2 regions of the Streptomyces sp. NBC_01429 genome follow, and region 1 is predicted to be linked to the other one. Evidence: riboswitches for the same ligand, from Rfam matches in the RefSeq annotation. Region 1 holds a riboswitch; the other holds the start of a gene.
The links. A riboswitch is a leader RNA that binds a small molecule or an ion and turns the genes downstream of it on or off. The one in region 1 is predicted to bind S-adenosylmethionine.
Positions count from the first base shown of each region.

Region 2: it holds a riboswitch for S-adenosylmethionine, as region 1 does, so the genes downstream of both, OG627_RS27420 (ABC transporter substrate-binding protein) here and OG627_RS35415 (putative leader peptide) in region 1, are expected to answer to the same signal.

Region 1 covers NZ_CP109599.1:449,521-452,900, forward strand. The annotation lists gene OG627_RS02055 (NtaA/DmoA family FMN-dependent monooxygenase) at 1-365, opposite strand, end outside; gene OG627_RS02060 (LLM class flavin-dependent oxidoreductase) at 385-1,611, opposite strand; gene OG627_RS35415 (putative leader peptide) at 1,686-1,805, opposite strand; SAM riboswitch class IV at 1,852-1,965, opposite strand; gene OG627_RS02065 (class II aldolase/adducin family protein) at 2,231-2,890, opposite strand; gene otnK (3-oxo-tetronate kinase) at 2,887-3,380, opposite strand, start outside.
Region 2 covers NZ_CP109599.1:6,232,439-6,235,818, forward strand. The annotation lists gene OG627_RS27415 (ABC transporter ATP-binding protein) at 1-1,046, opposite strand, end outside; gene OG627_RS27420 (ABC transporter substrate-binding protein) at 1,061-2,209, opposite strand; SAM riboswitch class IV at 2,385-2,506, opposite strand; gene OG627_RS27425 (penicillin-binding transpeptidase domain-containing protein) at 2,621-3,380, opposite strand, start outside.

The DNA of each region.
Region 1 (3,380 bases):
CGGCCGTCCGAGAGGTGGTCGAGGCTGGCGAACTGGCGGGCCACCTCGTAGGGCTCGTTGAAGGTGGAGTTGATGGTGCCGGCCAGGCCGAGGCGTTCGGTCACGGCGGCGAGGGCGGACAGCACGGTGAAGGTGTCGGGGCGGCCGACCACGTCCAAGTCGTATATCTTTCCGCCCTGTTCGCGAAGGCGCAGCCCTTCGGCGAGGAACAGGAAGTCGAATTTGGCGCGTTCGGCGGTCTTCGCGAAGTGCGCGAAGGAGCTGAACTCGATGTGGCTGCCGGCCTCGGGGTCGCTCCACACGGTGGTGTTGTTGACGCCGGGGAAGTGGGCCGCGAGATGTATCTGCTTGAGCGGCTTGCTCATGATCGGTGTTCCCTCCGGCTCAGGCGGTGGCGTAGCGGTTGGCGGGGCGGGGCAGTCCGAGCAGCCCGCGCAGGGTGACGGCTTCGTAGGTGTGCCGGAAGGCGTCGCGGCGCCGCAGTTCGGGCACCAGACCGCGGGTGATCGCCGGCAGGTCGTGGGCGATCACGGCGGGGCGCAGCCGGAAGCCGGAGAGTCCGGCGCGCTGCCATTCCAGGAGCAGGTCGGCCAGTTGTGCCGGTGTGCCCGTGAACACCTTCGCGTCGCTGGTGAAGGGCTGTCCCGCGAGACCGTCCAGCCGGTCCCGGCGGGCCGCCGCCGCGGCGGGGTCGTCGTCGAGGAAGACCACCAGATCGCCGAAGATGTGCAGGGGCTCCTCGGCCCGTGCCGTCCCGGCCCGTTCGGTACGTATCTCGTCGACGATGCCGCGGGCCTGGCCGGCGTCGTGCGGGGTGACGTAGCCGAGGTCGGTGGAGCCCGCGATCAGCCGGTACGGCACACTCTCGTGTCCCAGCGCGGTGACGAGGGGCTGGCCCTGCGGCGGGCGGGGGGTGATGGAGGGGCCCTTGACGCTGAAGTGCCGCCCCTCGAAGTCGATGTAGTGGAGCTTGTCGCGGTCGATGAAGCGGCCGGTGGGGACGGACCTGATCTCGGCGTCGTCCTCCCAGCTGTCCCAGAGGCGGCGCACCACCTCGACGTAGTCGGCGGCCTCGTCGAAGAGTTCGGCGATCGCTTCCCGCGCCCGCGGTGTGTACGTCCCGCCGAAGCGGATGGGCGGGATCGTGCGGCGGCCGAAGTGCGCCGCCTCGTTCTGCCGCCCCGACACCTGGACCCGCAGGCCCGCGCGGCCGGAGCTCACATAGTCCAGGGTGGCGATCGCCTTGGAGAGGTGGAACGGCTCGGTGTGCGTGGCGACCACGGTCGGTACGATCCCGATGTGCCGGGTCAGCGGGGCGACGCGCGCGGCGATGAGTACCGCGTCCAGCCGCCCGCGCACCTGGTCGGTGCGCCCGTCGGGTTCCGTGAGGTCCGAGGACTGGAGTCCGAGTCCGTCCTCGATCGTCACGAAGTCGAGCAGGCCGCGCTCGGCCTCGGCGATGAGGTCGGCCCAGTAGGCGGCGGTGAACAGGTCCCGGGACCGGGCTCCCGGCTCGCGCCAGGCGGCCGGGTGCCATCCCGCGCCGTCGAGGGCGACGGCGAGGTGGAGCGCGGAGGACGGGGAAAAGGGCAGCGAAGAAGACGAGGACACGGAAGTGTGCCTTCCTGATCGACCGTGGGAGAGCGCCGTCCCTCATCGGGAGGGGCGGGTGGCGGCGAAACAGGTCAGGAACAACAGAGCGCGCCGGCCACACGCTGGAGGTCGATATGGGGCCGGGAGTAAAGGTGCACGCGACGTCGCGGGGCCAGGACCCTGGCGGGCAGCGGGGCGATGGGTGACACCATGTCCGCCTCCGCCCCTTCCGTCTCCGGCGGGCCCCAGGGCCTCGCCGTCTCGCGCTTGCGGAACCCGGACGGGCTCCGCCCGGTCGTCACCTGGAGCACCCCACCGCGGTGGGAGGGTTGCCGGTCAGCAAGCCAGGGCTTCACGCTGACACTCATGACCTGACCCGAACGTTACGCGGGCCACCTGCCCCGCGCAATGCCCGGATTCCGGGGTCGTGTTCACGTCGCCAGGATCTGAAGCAACACGACCGCGCCATCTGTTCCCGCTTGGCCGTCGGAGTTTTCGGCCGCCGGATTTTTCGGCCCCGGGCGCGGCGCTGGGGGCCGGACCGAGACTGCCGCCGGGGCGGAACGGCGCGCGCCCAGGACCGTACGACGGCCGGATCGCCGTCCTCCCGGGCCGCCACCGTTCCGCGCCCGCCGCCTCAGTCCACCGCGCCCTCCCAGGTGCTGCCGTACCGGTGGGCGAGGGCCGTCGCCTCCTCGGTGGTGAGGAGACGGGGGGCCGTGTCCTTGAGGAGGAGGGTGAGCCGTGCGACCTCCTCCAGTTCGACGGCGGCGTCCACGGCCCGCGCGAGGGTGTCACCGGCGGTGATGGGGCCGTGGTTCTGGAGGAGGGCGGCGTGGAAGGGGAAGCCCAGCTCCTCCAGCCGGCGCGCCTGGTCCAGGTCGCCGGGGGCCGCGTACGGGATCAGCGGGGTCTGGCCCACGCGCATGACGAAGTACGGGGTGAGGGGCGCCAGCGCGCTGCGGCGGGACCAGGCCGGCAGGCAGGAGCAGGCCGCGGCGTGGGCGCTGTGCAGATGGACGACGGCGCGGGTGGCGGGGTCGCGCCGGTAGAAGGCCCGGTGGAGGGGGAACTCCTTGGACGGTGGCGGCCCCGCCGTATGGCCTTCGTGCAGGGGCGCCCGGGCGTCCAGCACGGCCAGCCGCTCGGGGTCCAGCGCTTCGAGTCGGGACCCGGTGGGGGTCATGTATATGCGGTCGCCGACGCGCACACTGAGGTTGCCGGACGCTCCCGGGCTCAGTCCGGCGTCCGACAACGCGCGTCCGGCGGCGACGAGTTCGCTGCGGGGGTCGCTCATCCCAGTTCCTCCCAGGCGCTCGTGAACAGGGACTGCCCGCCGAAGTTCCCCGACTTCAGCGCGAGGTTGTACGAGGCTCCGTCCGGAGCCGAGCCCAGCGCCCACGAGACTCCGGGCGCGAGGGCCGGGCCGAGTTCGAGGCGGCGCACGCCCAGGGCGCGCACCACACTGCCCGAGGTCTCGCCGCCCGCCACGACGAACTGCCGGGCGCCCGCCCCGGCGAAGGCCGTGGCGCAGTCGGCGAGTGCCTCCTCCACCAGCTCGGCGGCGGGGCGCAGCCCCTCGGGCGTGTGCCGCTCGACGTCCGACAGCGAGCCGACGGCGTAGACGAGGACCGGCACGCCGGGCGCCGCGGACCAGTTGGTACGGGCCCAGTCGGTCAGCCGGGCGACCTCGGCCGCCGGGTCGGCGCGCAGGGCGGCCAGATCGAGCCGGCGGCTGGGCAGGGCCGAGCGGGCGGCGTCGGTCTGGGCGCGGGTGGCCGCCGAGG
Region 2 (3,380 bases), 5.8 Mb from region 1:
CGGGCGTTGAGCGCGACGCCTTCCGCCACGACGATCTGCGCCTGCCACGCCTCGCCGGTGAAGGCCCGGTAGCCGACGATCCCGGAGCCGCGAGCGGCGCTCCCGGCGGGGAACGCGGCCCGGTCCGTCCCCGCGTCCCCGGCGGGGGCCACCACGACCCGCTCGGGCCGTACGGCGAGGGTGACCGGCGCGCCGTCCACCAGCGAGGGCAGACCCGAGTCGAGCCGTGCCGCGCCCACGGTGAGCGTTCCGTCGGAGGCGCCGGTGCCCTCCAGGATGTTGGCCGCGCCGATGAACTCGGCGACGAACCGGGTCGCCGGGGTCCGGTAGACCTCGGTGGGCGAGCCGAGCTGCTCGACCCTGCCGCCGTTCATCACGGCGATCCGGTCGGACAGCGACATGGCCTCCTCCTGGTCGTGCGTGACGAAGACCATCGTGATGCCGAGCCGCTGCTGGAGCTCCCGCAGCTCCACCCGCATCTCGCGGCGCAGCTTGGCGTCCAGGTTCGACAGCGGCTCGTCGAGCAGCAGCACGGCGGGCCGGGTGGCCAGCGCCCGCGCCACGGCGACGCGTTGCTGCTGGCCGCCCGAGAGCTGCTTGGGCCGACGGCCCGCGTACGCCTCCAGACCGACGAGGCGCAGCGCCTCGGCGACCCGCTCGTCCCGCTCGGCGCGCTCCACCCGCCGCACCTTCAGCCCGTACGCGACGTTGTCCGCGACGGTCATGTGCGGGAAGAGCGCGTAGTTCTGGAAGACCAGACCGAGGCCCCGACGGTGGGTCGGGACATCGGTGAGATCCACCCCGTCCAGCGTGATCCGGCCCCCGGTGGGACGCACGAATCCGGCCAGGCTGTTGAGCAGGGTCGTCTTGCCGCAGCCGCTGGGGCCGAGGATCGACAGGAACTCGCCGCGCCGGATGGAGAGCCGGTCGACGTCGAGCACCCGCTGCCCCTCGTACCCGGCGGCGAGATCCTCGATCTCGATGTGCGGGGTGGTCGGGGTGTGCGGCGCCGGCGGTTCGCCGGCCGCTTCACGGTCGCTGGTCACTGTGGGGTTCCCGCTCACTTGAAGATCTGGTTCCAACGCTGCTGCCACTCGTTCAGCTTCGGAGTGGCGGTCTTGTAGTCGACCCAGGTGAACTTCTTGTAGACGTCCTCGCCGTACTTCACCTTGGCCTTGAAGGCGGGGTCGTAGTCGATGGTGTCGTTGCCCGCGCCGTAGAAGGTGCCCTCGGCGAACGGCTTCTGGTGCTCGGCGGAGGAGAGGTAGTCCAGGAACTTGTAGGCCGCGGCCGTGTGCTTCGAGCCCTTCGGCACGTAGTACGAGGTCAGCGCGCCCACCGCGCCGGAGGCGGGGTAGGTGAAGCCGATCGGCTGCCCCTCCTTCTCCATGGCGAAGGCGCGGCCGTCCCAGAACGGGACGATCCAGGCGTCGCCGTTCTGGAGGACCGTGGAGACGCTGCCCGCGTCCGCCGGGTAGGACGAGACGCAGTTCTTCAGCTGGGCGAGCTTCTCGAACCCCTTGTCGACATCGGCGGGGTTGGACAGCTTGCCGCCGTCCTGGGAGACCAGCGCGGAGAAGAACTCCAGGCCCGCGTTGTACGTCAGCGGGGGCAGCGCGACATGACCGCAGAACTTCTTGTCGAAGATGTCGGTCCAGTCCTTGGGCGCCTGCTTGATCTTGTCGGTGCGGTAGAGCAGACCGTTGGAGCCGGTGGTCAGCGGCACGCCGTACGACGATCCGTCGATCGTCGACTGCTGGGTGAGCACCGGGTCGAGCTGCTTCCAGTTGCTGAGATCGCCCGTCTTCAGCGGCTGGAGGAGCTTGCCGCCGACCGCCTGGTGCAGCGAGCCGGGGGTGAGGGCCACGACGTCGAACGGCGCGTTGGAGCCGCCCGCCGCGCGCAGCTTGGTGACCCAGTCGGAGTCGGCGCCGTAGACGAGGTTCACCTTGATGCCGGTGTCCTTCTCGAACGGCTCGACGAAGGACTTCTTGAACAGGTCTCCCCACGCCCCCGCGAACGCGGTGACGGTGATCTGCTCGCCCTTGCCGCCCGAGGACCCGCTGCCGGAGGAGGAGTCGGAGCCGCCGCCCGTGTCGACCCCGCAGCCGGCCACGGCGGTCAGGACGGTGGCGGTGCCGGCCGATGCGAGGGCCAGCAGATAGCCGCGCCCGCGGGCACGTGCGGGGCGGGGCAGGACAGATCTCATGAGGGAGAACTCCTCCGTGCGGTGAGTGAGTACGGCGATTGCCGCGCATGCTGAAGCCGGAACGGGAGCCACGAGGCACGAGGGGTGCGAGTGGTACGGGGGACGCGAGGGGCGGAAAGCGCTGATCGCGATGTCATCCCGTACTCCCGTCATCAGGTCCAGGACCTGGCCGACAGGTCCGCGCTTGCTCCCGGCACATCGGTGTGCGCGTGGAGCCGTGTCATCACCCGGGGCACCCCACCGCAGAAGGAGGGTTGCCGCTCAGCAAGCCGGGGCTTGTCGCTGAGACTCGTGACGACGAAAAAGTAACACTGATTTCGGCCAACCCCAAAGATGACCTGGATCACATGAGGGGTGGTCCAGGTCGACGAGTGGCTGTGCCGGTTGTGTGGAGGAGGTGGGGGGAAGTGGCTATTTCAGGGCCGCCGCCATCATCTTCTGTGCGATGGGCGCGGCCAGTCCGTTGCCGCTGACCTCCGAGCGCGCCGCGCCCGAGTCCTCCACCACGACAGCGACGGCCACCTCCTTGCCGGTGGACGCGTCCTTCGCGTACGAGGTGAACCAGGCGTACGGCGTCCCGTCGTTGTCCACGCCGTGCTGGGCGGTCCCCGTCTTGCCGCCGACCTCGGCCCCGGCGATCCTCGCGTTCGTCCCCGTACCGTCCTCCACCACCGTCACCATCGCGCTGCGCAGTTGCGCGGCCGTGGCCGAGGAGACGATCCGGGTGGTGTCCCCGTCCCGGTACGACCGCAGCGTGCCGCCGCTGCCGTCCACCACCTTCGACACCATGTGCGGCGCCGCCATCAGCCCGTCGTTCGCCAGCGCCGCCGAGACCATCGCCATCTGGAGCGGGGTGGCGGTCACGTCGAACTGGCCGATTCCCGACAGCGCCGTCTGGGCGTCGTCCATGCCGGAGGGGTACACGCTCTGCGAGGCGCGCACCGGCACGTCCTGCTCGGCGTCGTTGAAGCCGAACTTCTCCGCCATCGCCCGGACCTTCGACTGCCCCAGCTGATCGGCCATCTTCGCGAAGACGGTGTTGCAGGAGTAGCGCAGGGCGGTGCGGATGGTGGCGTTCTCGCACGGCGCCGACGTGCTCTCGTTCTCCAGCACGGTCTTCGTGTGGGGCAGGGTGTACGGGTCCGGGCTGTCGGTCCTCTCGTCCACCGAC